One region of the Micromonospora sp. NPDC049101 genome, then DNA from elsewhere that is predicted to be linked to it. Evidence: riboswitches for the same ligand, from Rfam matches in the RefSeq annotation. Region 1 holds a riboswitch; the other holds the start of a gene.
The links. Region 1 has a riboswitch for cyclic di-AMP ahead of AB0B57_RS18490 (hypothetical protein). Riboswitches for the same ligand answer to the same signal wherever they lie in the genome.
Positions count from the first base shown of each region.

Region 1 (4,765 bases):
ACCATCCGGGCCTGCCAGACACCCTGCCCGCCGGGGTGCAGGTGCAGCTCCGGGTGGTCGTTCGGCTGGTCCACGGTGACCGTGAGCTGCGGCGTGGGTGCGAAGACCATCACGTGCCCGCTCACCTGTTGTCACCGCGCATGATGTCGCCCTTCATCCCGGTCGGGTGATTTGCCACCAACCGACCTTAATGCGATGACTGGCGGTGCGGCACCCCATCGGCCGGGGTTCGTCCGGGCATCCGGCCGCCGTCGGGCGTTGCCAGTCAGGCATCGGTACGGGACGATCGTGCGATCAAGCGACGGCGGGAGACGTGTGCTCAGCAGTGATACCTTCAGCTACACCGTCCAGGCCCGGTGCTCGCTGGCCGAGGCGGCGGCGATGCTCAGCGACCTGACTCGACAGGGTGAGCTGCACCCGCTGATCGTCCAGGTCCGTCAAGTGCCGCCCCGACCCGGCGCCCAGGCCAGCTACACGATCAACGACAGGCTGGTGGCCGGCCCACTACGCTTCCGCACCACGTACCACGCGGACGTGCTGAGCAGCAGCGACGACGAGATCATCATGGTGGCCCGGCAGTGGCCCGCCACCACCGTGCACAACCACACCCGACTGCGCGCCGAGCCCGACGGCCTGGTCCGGATCGACGTCGAGATCACCCTGACCGCACCGACGCCGCTGTTCCGGTACGCGTTCCGCCAGGCGCGGGCCGCTCACCTGGCCCTGGCCGCCCGCCTGGGCCCAGCCCTCAACCGCACCGGCGACCCACCGCCCCCGGCCTGACCCGCGCCCTTGCCCGCCCGGGTCCCGACCCGCCCGCGGCCCGCCGCCCGGGTCCATGATCGTTCTCGATCCTGGATGTGGTGGCCTGTTGACGCTCAGGAGGCCACGACATCCTGGTTCTAGCGCGATCTTGCGGGGCGACGTCCCCACGGCTTGTACGTGGACAGCACCGTCGCGATGAGCAGGAGGGTGGTCGACACCGCGGGTGCGATCACCAGGTCGGCGCGGTCCCGTGCGGGCAGGGCGGCGCCCAACTCTCCGGCGTGCCGCAGGTTCGGGGTGAGCAGGAACAGCACCAGCCCGGCCATCACCGTGGTGAGCACGAGCTTGACCAGCACCCATCGGTAGCGCACGAGGCCCCACGGGGTGAGCAGCGCGCTGGCGACACCGATGAGCCACACCAGGACGCTCAGCGGCGCGAACAGGACGGTGCCGACCAGCGCGCCGACCGGGTAGAGCACCGCCGGGTCGGCGCCCCGCTGCACGGCGATGCCGAGGGTGAGCAGCACCAGGTCCGCGCCGAGCCAGCCCAGCGACGTGACCAGGTGCAGGGTGAGAAGGCCCTTGCGGGCGGCGGGTGGGATCCGAGGCATACCGCAAGGCTGCCCGCCGGCTCTGGCCGGGTCGTCCGACGAGCGGCGACATCAGGGGTACGCCCGCTGACGTAGCCGGCCAGCGCCGCGCGACTGCCCGAACGAACGTGATGCCTGTGAGCCATCGTGATGACTCACAGGCATCATGCGCTGCGGGGAACGGCCGGGTCAGTAGACCGACAGGTGTACGTGGTTGGTGTGGTCGGTGGACGGGGTGCCACCGGCGCCGCTGTACGACTTCCACCCGCTGCTGGGCAGCCAGATCTGCCGGTACCAGATCACGTACAGCACGGCGAGTCGGTCGGCGTTGCGGATGAAGTACGCGGCCAGGTTGTTGCCGTACGTCTTGTCGCCGCCGGTGGCGTTGCCGCCGAAGCCGCTCGTCTGGGCGGCGAAGTCGCAGGCCCGGCCCTTCGGGTGCTCGCCGGAGCCGCTGGGGCGGTGACAGGAGACGTACCGGGTGAAGCCGGCGGCCTTGGCCTGGTTGAGCGCGTGCAGGGTGCGCGGGGTGATGCAGCCGTTGGCGGGCGTGGGGTCGTTGACGCTGCACGACTCGGAGGGCCAGGAGCCGTCGGAATTGCGTGGCGCCGCCTTCGCGTTGGCGGTGGAGGTGCCCCGGTTGGAGCTGGTGTCGGCGGTGGTCTGCGGAGGCTTGGGCGTGTTGGCGACGGTCAGGGCGCGTTCGGCCTGCTCCTTGCGCTTGGCCATCACGGTGACCTGCTTGCGTTGTTCGGTGATCTCGCCGTTCAGGGCGGCCCGGGTGCGATTGGCCTCGTCCTTGGTGGCGAGCAGGTCGCGCAGCACCCGGTCCTCGTTGGCGGCCACCGCCTCCAGGGCGGCGGCCCGGTCCATGAAGCCCTCCGGGCTGCTGCTGTTGAGCAGCGCCGACACCGCGCCGAGCCGGCCGGTGCGGTACGCCACGCCGGCGATCTGGCCGACCTTGCCGTCGCGCTGGGCCAGCTCGACCTCGATGGTCTTCAGTTGGGTGGCGAGCTGCTGCTGCCGCTGCACGGAGGTGTCCAGAGCGCGTTTGGCGTCCAGGTAGCCCTTGCTGGCGGCCTCGAGTTGGGCACGCAGCGACGGGGTGCCGCCCTCCTCGTCGGAGTCGGGTGCGGCGGCGGCCCGCAGGCCGGTCGGGGGAGCGGCCGAGGCGGTGCCGGCCGGGATCGCGAAGCCGAGGGCGAACATCGCGACGATCAGGGCCGCCAGTCGGGCGGCGGGTGGTCGTGCTGGTGCCACTGCGCATGTCCTTCCGTCAGCCGCCGACCGGGTTAGCTGACGGGTTCGGGACGGAAGATCCCTACCGCTGACGCGGATGCACCCCAGGAACGTGGTTCCCCGGTTCGCCTGGTTGGGCGATTAGGCGGCGACCGCCACCGGCGCCTGGAGGGCGCCGCCTGGTGGAGGCCGGGACCGAGCCTACCGGTGCCGGTGGGGCTGCTGCAGCCGATGTGACGGAAGGTGCGCACGTCGTCACGGAAATGGGTGTTACCACTCGATCGAGCCGCAGGCCCCGGTGGCGGCGCCGGGCTCGATCTGCAACGTCGCGTGTTCGATCCGGAAGTCGTCGTGCAGGGCGGTACGCGCTGCGGTCAGCACCGCGCCGACCTCCGCGTCGGGTGCCATGGTCAGGTGCGCGGAGGCCACCTCCATGCCCGAGGTGAGCGTCCAGACGTGCAGGTCGTGCACCTCCACCACACCGGGGACGGCGGCCAGCCGGTCGTGCACGGCGGTCACCTGGAGGTGTTCCGGGGCGGCCTGCACCAGGATGCGGACGGCGGCACGGGCCAGCCGCCAGGTGCGCGGCAGGATGAACGCGCCGATGGCGACCGCGACCAGCGGGTCGGCCCACCACCAGTCGGTGACGGCGATGAGCAGTGCGGCGCCGATCACGCCGAGTGAGCCGAGCAGGTCGCCGAGCACCTCCAGGTAGGCGCCCTGCAGGTTGATGCTCTCCCGGGCGCCGGCGCGGAGCAGGGCGAAGGCGGCGACGTTCGCGAGCAGGCCGAGTACGGCCACCACGAGCATCGGGCCGGCGACGACCTCGTGCGGGTCGCCGAAGCGGCGGATCGCCGCGATCACCACGTAGATCGCGACGCCGGAGAGCAGGACGGCGTTGGCCAGTGCGGCGAGCACCTCGAGGCGGTAGAGCCCGAAGGTGCGCTGCGGGTCGCCGGTGGCCCGTCGGGTGGCGGTGATCGCGGCGAGCGCCAAACCGATGCCGAGCACGTCGGTGAACATGTGCCCGGCGTCGGAGAGCAGGGCGAGCGAGCCGGTGTGCAGGGCGGCCACCGCCTCGACCACCATCAGGGTGGCGAGCAGCCCGAACGCCGCCCAGAGGCGGCCCCGGTGCTGCTGTGCGGCATTGGCGACGGACCCGTGGTGGTGGTCATGACCTGCGCCCACGAGATCCACCTTCCGCTGCCGGCCGGGGCCCGGTCAAATGTATGTTCACATCGCTATGTGTGCAAGTGTCAGGTCGGCCGCCGGCCCGTGCGACGAGCGGGCACGGATCAGCCGGTCGGGTCGATGGTGGTGAGTCGCTGCGTGGCCCGGGACAGCGCCACGTACAGGGTGCGGACCCCGGCACCCGGATCCGCCCGGATCTCGCTCGGTGCGACAAGCACGACCCCGTCGTACTCCATGCCCTTGGCCTCCAGGCTGGTGACCACCTGCAGGCGCGGCGCGTCGAGCGCGGCGAGCCAACCGGCGACCTCGTCCCGGCGGGGAACCGGCGTGATCACCCCGACCGTGCCCTCCACCTCGGTCAGCAGGCCGGCGGCCGCCTGCACGGTCGCGGTCGCCAACCCCGTCGCGGGCACCACCAGCTCGACCGGATCGACCCCGGTGGAGCGCACGGCCGTCGGCAGCGGCAGGTCGGGGTAGAGCCGGCGGATCTCCGCCGCCGCCACCGCGAAGATCTCCGCGGAGTTGCGGTAGTTGGTGGTGAGCGTGAAATCGTGGCGCTTGCGTCGGCCCAGCGCCTGGTCCCGGGCCCGGTCCAACTCGTCGGGGTCGCCGGTCCACGCGGTCTGCGCGGGGTCACCCACCACCGTCCAGGAGGCCAGCCGACCACGCCGACCGACCATCCGCCACTGCATCGGTGAGACGTCCTGCGCCTCGTCCACCACCACGTGCGCGTAGTCCCGGTAGTCCTCCGGACGCTCCCGCGCGGCCGCGCGGGCGGCCCGCTGCCGGTCGCTGGCGGTGCTCAGCTCGCGGACGCCGCCGGCTAACTGGAACGGGTCACGCCGAGCCCTGGCCGGCTGCGCCGGCTTGCCGAGCAGGGCGTCCAACTCGTCCAGCAGCGCGATGTCGGCGATGGTCAACCCATCCGAATCCAGGTTCCGGTACGCGGCGGTCAGCAGCCGGATCTCCGCGCCGGAGAG
Region 1 covers NZ_JBEZED010000012.1:107,992-112,756, reverse strand. The annotation lists gene AB0B57_RS18505 (PfkB family carbohydrate kinase) at 1-125, opposite strand, end outside; gene AB0B57_RS18500 (SRPBCC family protein) at 316-783, shown strand; gene AB0B57_RS18495 (hypothetical protein) at 903-1,376, opposite strand; gene AB0B57_RS18490 (hypothetical protein) at 1,545-2,564, opposite strand; cyclic di-AMP (ydaO/yuaA leader) riboswitch at 2,621-2,752, opposite strand; gene AB0B57_RS18485 (cation diffusion facilitator family transporter) at 2,865-3,782, opposite strand; gene AB0B57_RS18480 (AAA family ATPase) at 3,890-4,765, opposite strand, start outside.

Region 2 (4,765 bases), on a different contig from region 1:
CTGGTCGCTGTCCTGCGAGTTCTTCTTCTACCTCTGTCTGCCGCTGGTGCTGCCGTTGTTGCGCCGGGCCCGGCCGAAGCTGCTCGTGGCGCTGCTCGTCGCGCTGCCCCTGCTGATCCTCGCGCTCTGGCCGGCCCAGAACCTGGTGCCGGAGGTGAGCCGGTGGTGGTTCACCCAGATCTTCCCGCCGGCACGGTCGCTGGAGTTCTGGTTGGGCGCGGTGGCGGCCGAGCTGATGCGCCGGGGTCTCTGGCGTGGCCCGGGGCTGACCTGGGCCAGCGTGATCTTCGTGGGCATCTGGGCGGCGGCCGCGCAGTGGATCCCCGCGGAGCTGTGGACCACGCTGCTCGCGGTCGCGTACCTGCTGGTGATCGCCGCCGCGGCGGACGCGGATGTGCGGGGCCGGCGGTCGCCGTGGCGGTCCCGGCCGCTGGTCTGGCTCGGCGAGGTCTCGTTCGCCTTCTACCTGGTCCACGTGCTGGTGATGACGAGCGTGCTGCGCTTCAGCGGTGACTGGGGGACCGGCTTCCCGGGCTGGCGCGGCCCGGCCGTGGTGCTCGGTTTCCTGCTGGTGAACCTGGTCCTCGCCGGGCTGCTGCACCGCTTCGTCGAGACCCCGATGATGCGCCGGCTCGCACCGCGCCGTCCGGCCCGACAGGTGTCCGTGCCCGGACAACGCACCGCCGCGACCCAGGCCGCCGGCACCGACAGGACCGGCGGCACCGGCGCCCGAACCGACCCCGGCGGGCCCGACCAGACCGACAGTCGATCAACGTACGCGGACACCCGCTGACACCGTCCACCCAGGTCAGCGTGTCGGCGCGGCGTACGCCGACACGCCCGTGGTCGATGCGCCAGGCGCCGGCGCGACGGTAGCGTGGGGACGTGCTTCCGGTCGCGTTCACCTGTCCGCTGTGGTGGGTGGCGCGCTGGGCGACACGGGTGCTGACCAGCCTCGCCGTGGTCGCGGCCCTGGCGCTCGGCGCAGGCCCGGCCTCGGCCGCCGTGCCACCGTCGCACCCGGCCGCCGCGCCGAGCGTGAGCGCCGCGCCGACTGCGGGTGTCGCCGAGGAGACCTTCCCGACCTGGTCGGTCGACGCGCCACCGGCTCTCCCCGGCGCCCAGGGGGCCATCGCGACAGGCCTGCTGCCGGTGTGCGCGACCCGGTCCGACCGGCTGCCGCTCGTCGACGGTCTCCGCAGCTGGCCGCCCCGGGGCCCACCCGCGCGCTGAGCCACCCGGGACACGCGTCCCGTCGCCGCGCCCTGTCGACCCACCAGCTCCGCACCCCGCCGATTCCTGGCCCGCCGTGGCCGGGCGGCCGGTGGGGCTCCCATCGCTCTGCTTCCTCCGCGAGGTGCCGACCATGGAGACAGTCGTCTTCTACCAGTTCGTAACCGAGGTGCCGCAGGCCGCCGCCATCTGGTCGGCCCTGTTCCTGCTGGCGCTCGGCGTCCTCGCCGTGCTGGTCGCCCGGCCCGAACGGGACCGGCCCACCGACGACCCGTCGCCGCCCGTCCCGACCGCCCGCGAGCTGGCCGCGGCCGAAACCGTCGACAGGCACCGGTACGCCGAGGAGGTGGCCGTCGCCGCGGCCGGCGCGGCCAGGACGGCCGGGCGGCGACGGGATGCCTGGCTGACGGCTCAGGACCAGGTGGAACGGGCCTGGGCGCGGTACGACGAGGCGGACACCGCCGCGCGTCGCTTCGCGGGGTCCGGGGCGCTACCCACCCCGGGCACCCCCCGCACCCCCGCCGAGTACGCGTCCCGGGAGCGCTACCTGCACCGTGCGGCGACGGCGGCGTACTGGCGGGGTGACCTGACCATGGCGCAGCTCGGTGACGTCTTCGGGCGTCGGCGCGGCTGGGATTCCCGGCGACACCCGGTCGAGCAGGAGGCGCTGCTCAGCCGGGTGATCCGGGATGCGAGGCTGGCCGACTACCAGGCCGCGGCCACGGCGGAGCGGGCCGCCTGGCGGGATGCGGACCTGGCCGCCTCCTCGGCGCGCATCCTCGCGGCGGAGGCGGCCGCGGCAGTTGCCCGGTTGCGGCCGAGCCCGGCACCCGTCCGCCGGCTGGTGCGTGGGGTGCCCCGGCCCGCCGTCGTGGCACGCTGGCGTCCGGCCCGTGCCCTTCGCGCCCGATCCGTTATGTGAGCCCGGTCACGGGATTTGCGAATCGGGCGTCCGGCACGATCGGCTCGATTTTTCCCGGGATTGTGGCCGCATTGTTGGCGGCCTGTCCGGTTGTCGACCGTAGGCGTCGCCGTAACCGGTTGTCCCATCGAGTCACGTCATCGGCAATACGCGCAGAAATTGTGGCACCCATTGAGGTTTACGCAGGTGAAGCCGGCTTGGCAGGGTGTGGATGGGCCAGTAGTGTCGTCCCGTCCGGTGCGGTAACCGATCGCAAGAGGCGACGCCGCGCCGACCCGCTCAATCGTGATCAACGAACCGGGGACCCATCAGTAAGTCCGGGGTGAATCCGCGAGCCACGGCCCGCGGTAGGGCGATCTTCCCGCCCGAATCCGTCAGCTAACCCGGTAGGCGGTGTCGGAAGGAGTTCCAAACTCGTGCAGCACCTTTCCACCCCTCGGCTGTTCCCTCGCCTCCACGGCGCAGCGGTGCCCCCGCTCATCCGTCCAGTGACGGTGAGCTGACCCCCGGGTCACCGCCTCTCCCGCCCGGCCGTGCCGGGCGTTCCCCTGAGCGGTTCACCATCCGCGGACCACCGTCCGCGCGCTGGCGCCTGCCCGGACACCGGTCGCGCCCCGGTGTGCCGCTCTCCCCCCGATCCGTGGAGGACCCCGTGAAGCACACCATGCAGCGCCAGCTCCGCCGCATCGCGACCGAGCGCCCGTACCAGATCGTCGCCGCCTCCGCCGCGGCCCTCGTGCTCGCCGCCACCACCGGCACCCTGCTCACCGTCGCCGACGACGCCCCGGCCGCTCAGCGCACCGCGACCACGGTCGCCGAGATGCGCAGCGACACCACCACCTCCCAGGGCGACGCGTCCCCGCTGGCCAGCACCGCGCCGTCCAGCGCCGCCCCGGCCACCAGCGCCGCGGCGCCCGCCGCCAAGGCCAGCAGCAACCCGGATCTGACCCGTAAGCCGACGCCGCCGAAGCCGCCCGCGACCAAGGTGCTCGACTACGAGTACGAGGCGCAGAACACGTACTACAACTGCGGCCCGGCGGCCACCCGCAACGCGCTCAGCGCCAGCGGGATCGACCGCACCCAGGAAGAACTCGCTGCCGAACTGGGCACCACCGAGATGGGCACCAACTCGGCCGAGGACACCACCCGGGCGCTCAACGCCGAGGTGAAGGGTTCCCCGTACCGGACCCGGATGTTCCCCGGCGCGCCCAGCCCGGCACAGATGGACCGGCTCCAGGCCGACGTCGTCCGGGCCATCACCGACGGCCGGGGCGTGGTGGCCAACGTCGTCGGCGACGCCACCGACACCGACGGCAGCTGGCACTCCTACGGTGGCGGCCACTACATCGCCGTCGTGGGTTACAAGGACAACGGTCGCACCGTGCGGATCGCCGACTCGGCGAACCCGGCCGACCCGTCGTACTGGATCACCACCATCGACCTGGCCAACTGGATCACCAGCCGGGGCTACTCCGCCTGACCCGGGCACCCTGACCGCCGCGGGCGTCGTCCCCCACAAGGGGCCGACGCCCGCGGCGTCTCTCCCGCTGGCCCGGGGTACGCCCCCGTCGACGACTCTCGTCCGGGACAGCGAACCGTGGGAGACTGCGGCCGTGGTGGACGAATCGGGTGGTCACGCCGGTCGACGGCCGGTCCTGCTGCTGTTGCACGGCATGGGGGCGACCGGTGACGTGTGGCTGCCCTGGGCGTCGCACCTGGAACAACACTGGCCCGGCCGGTGGCTGGCACCGGACCTCGCCGGACACGGCTGGGCACCGCCGCTGCCGTCGTACTCCTTCGCCGGTCTCGCCCAGCGGATCGCGCAGGCCCTCGCCCCCGACGACCGGCTCGTCGTGCTCGGGCACTCGCTGGGCGGCGTGGTCGGCCTCGCGTTGGCCGCACGCGACGCCGGGATGCCGGTGGACGCCGTGGTCGGGTTCGGCATCAAGGCGCTCTGGTCACCCGCCGAGCTGGACCGCGCCGCCGAGCTCGCCGCCCGCCCGGTGAGCTGGTTCGCCAGCCGCACCGAGGCGGCCCGCCGCTACCTGCGCGTGTCCGGGCTGACCGGCCTGCTCCCGCCGGACCACCCGGTGGTGGACGCCGGCCTTCGTCAGGTCGACGGCAAGTGGCGCCTCGCCATGGATCCCCGCGCCTTCGCCGTCGGCGAGCCCGACCTGAGCGCGCTGCTGGCGGCGACCGACGCCCCGGTGCTGCTGGCGCGTGGTGAGCACGACCCGATGGTCACCGAGGCGCAGCTCAAGGAGTACGGCGTACCGGTCGCCACGCTGCCCGGCCTCGGGCACAACGCGCACGTGCAGGACCCGGCGGCCGTCCTGGCGCTGCTGGACGCGTACCGCTGAGGTTCGTCGCGGGGGTAAACCGGTAGTGGCGCCATACCCGGACGCCTACCATCCCGCGTTGATGTCCACAGTCGAGCAAGCCCTGATCACCACCGTGAGCCTGAACGTCGTCGACACCCGACTCGACGACGCGGCACGTCGCTGCCGGCCGCTCGTCGCGTCGCTCGGCGCGGTGAGCGTCACGGCGTCCCGAACCGAGGTCGACGGCCCCCGCAGCGGGGTCAACCTGGACCTGACGCTGACGCCGGCC
Region 2 covers NZ_JBEZED010000003.1:379,866-384,630, forward strand. The annotation lists gene AB0B57_RS05900 (acyltransferase) at 1-793, shown strand, start outside; gene AB0B57_RS05905 (hypothetical protein) at 886-1,233, shown strand; gene AB0B57_RS05910 (hypothetical protein) at 1,367-2,155, shown strand; cyclic di-AMP (ydaO/yuaA leader) riboswitch at 2,422-2,563, shown strand; gene AB0B57_RS05915 (C39 family peptidase) at 2,796-3,635, shown strand; gene AB0B57_RS05920 (alpha/beta fold hydrolase) at 3,769-4,515, shown strand; gene AB0B57_RS05925 (hypothetical protein) at 4,577-4,765, shown strand, end outside.
Region 2: another riboswitch for cyclic di-AMP. It lies ahead of AB0B57_RS05915 (C39 family peptidase); the one in region 1 lies ahead of AB0B57_RS18490 (hypothetical protein).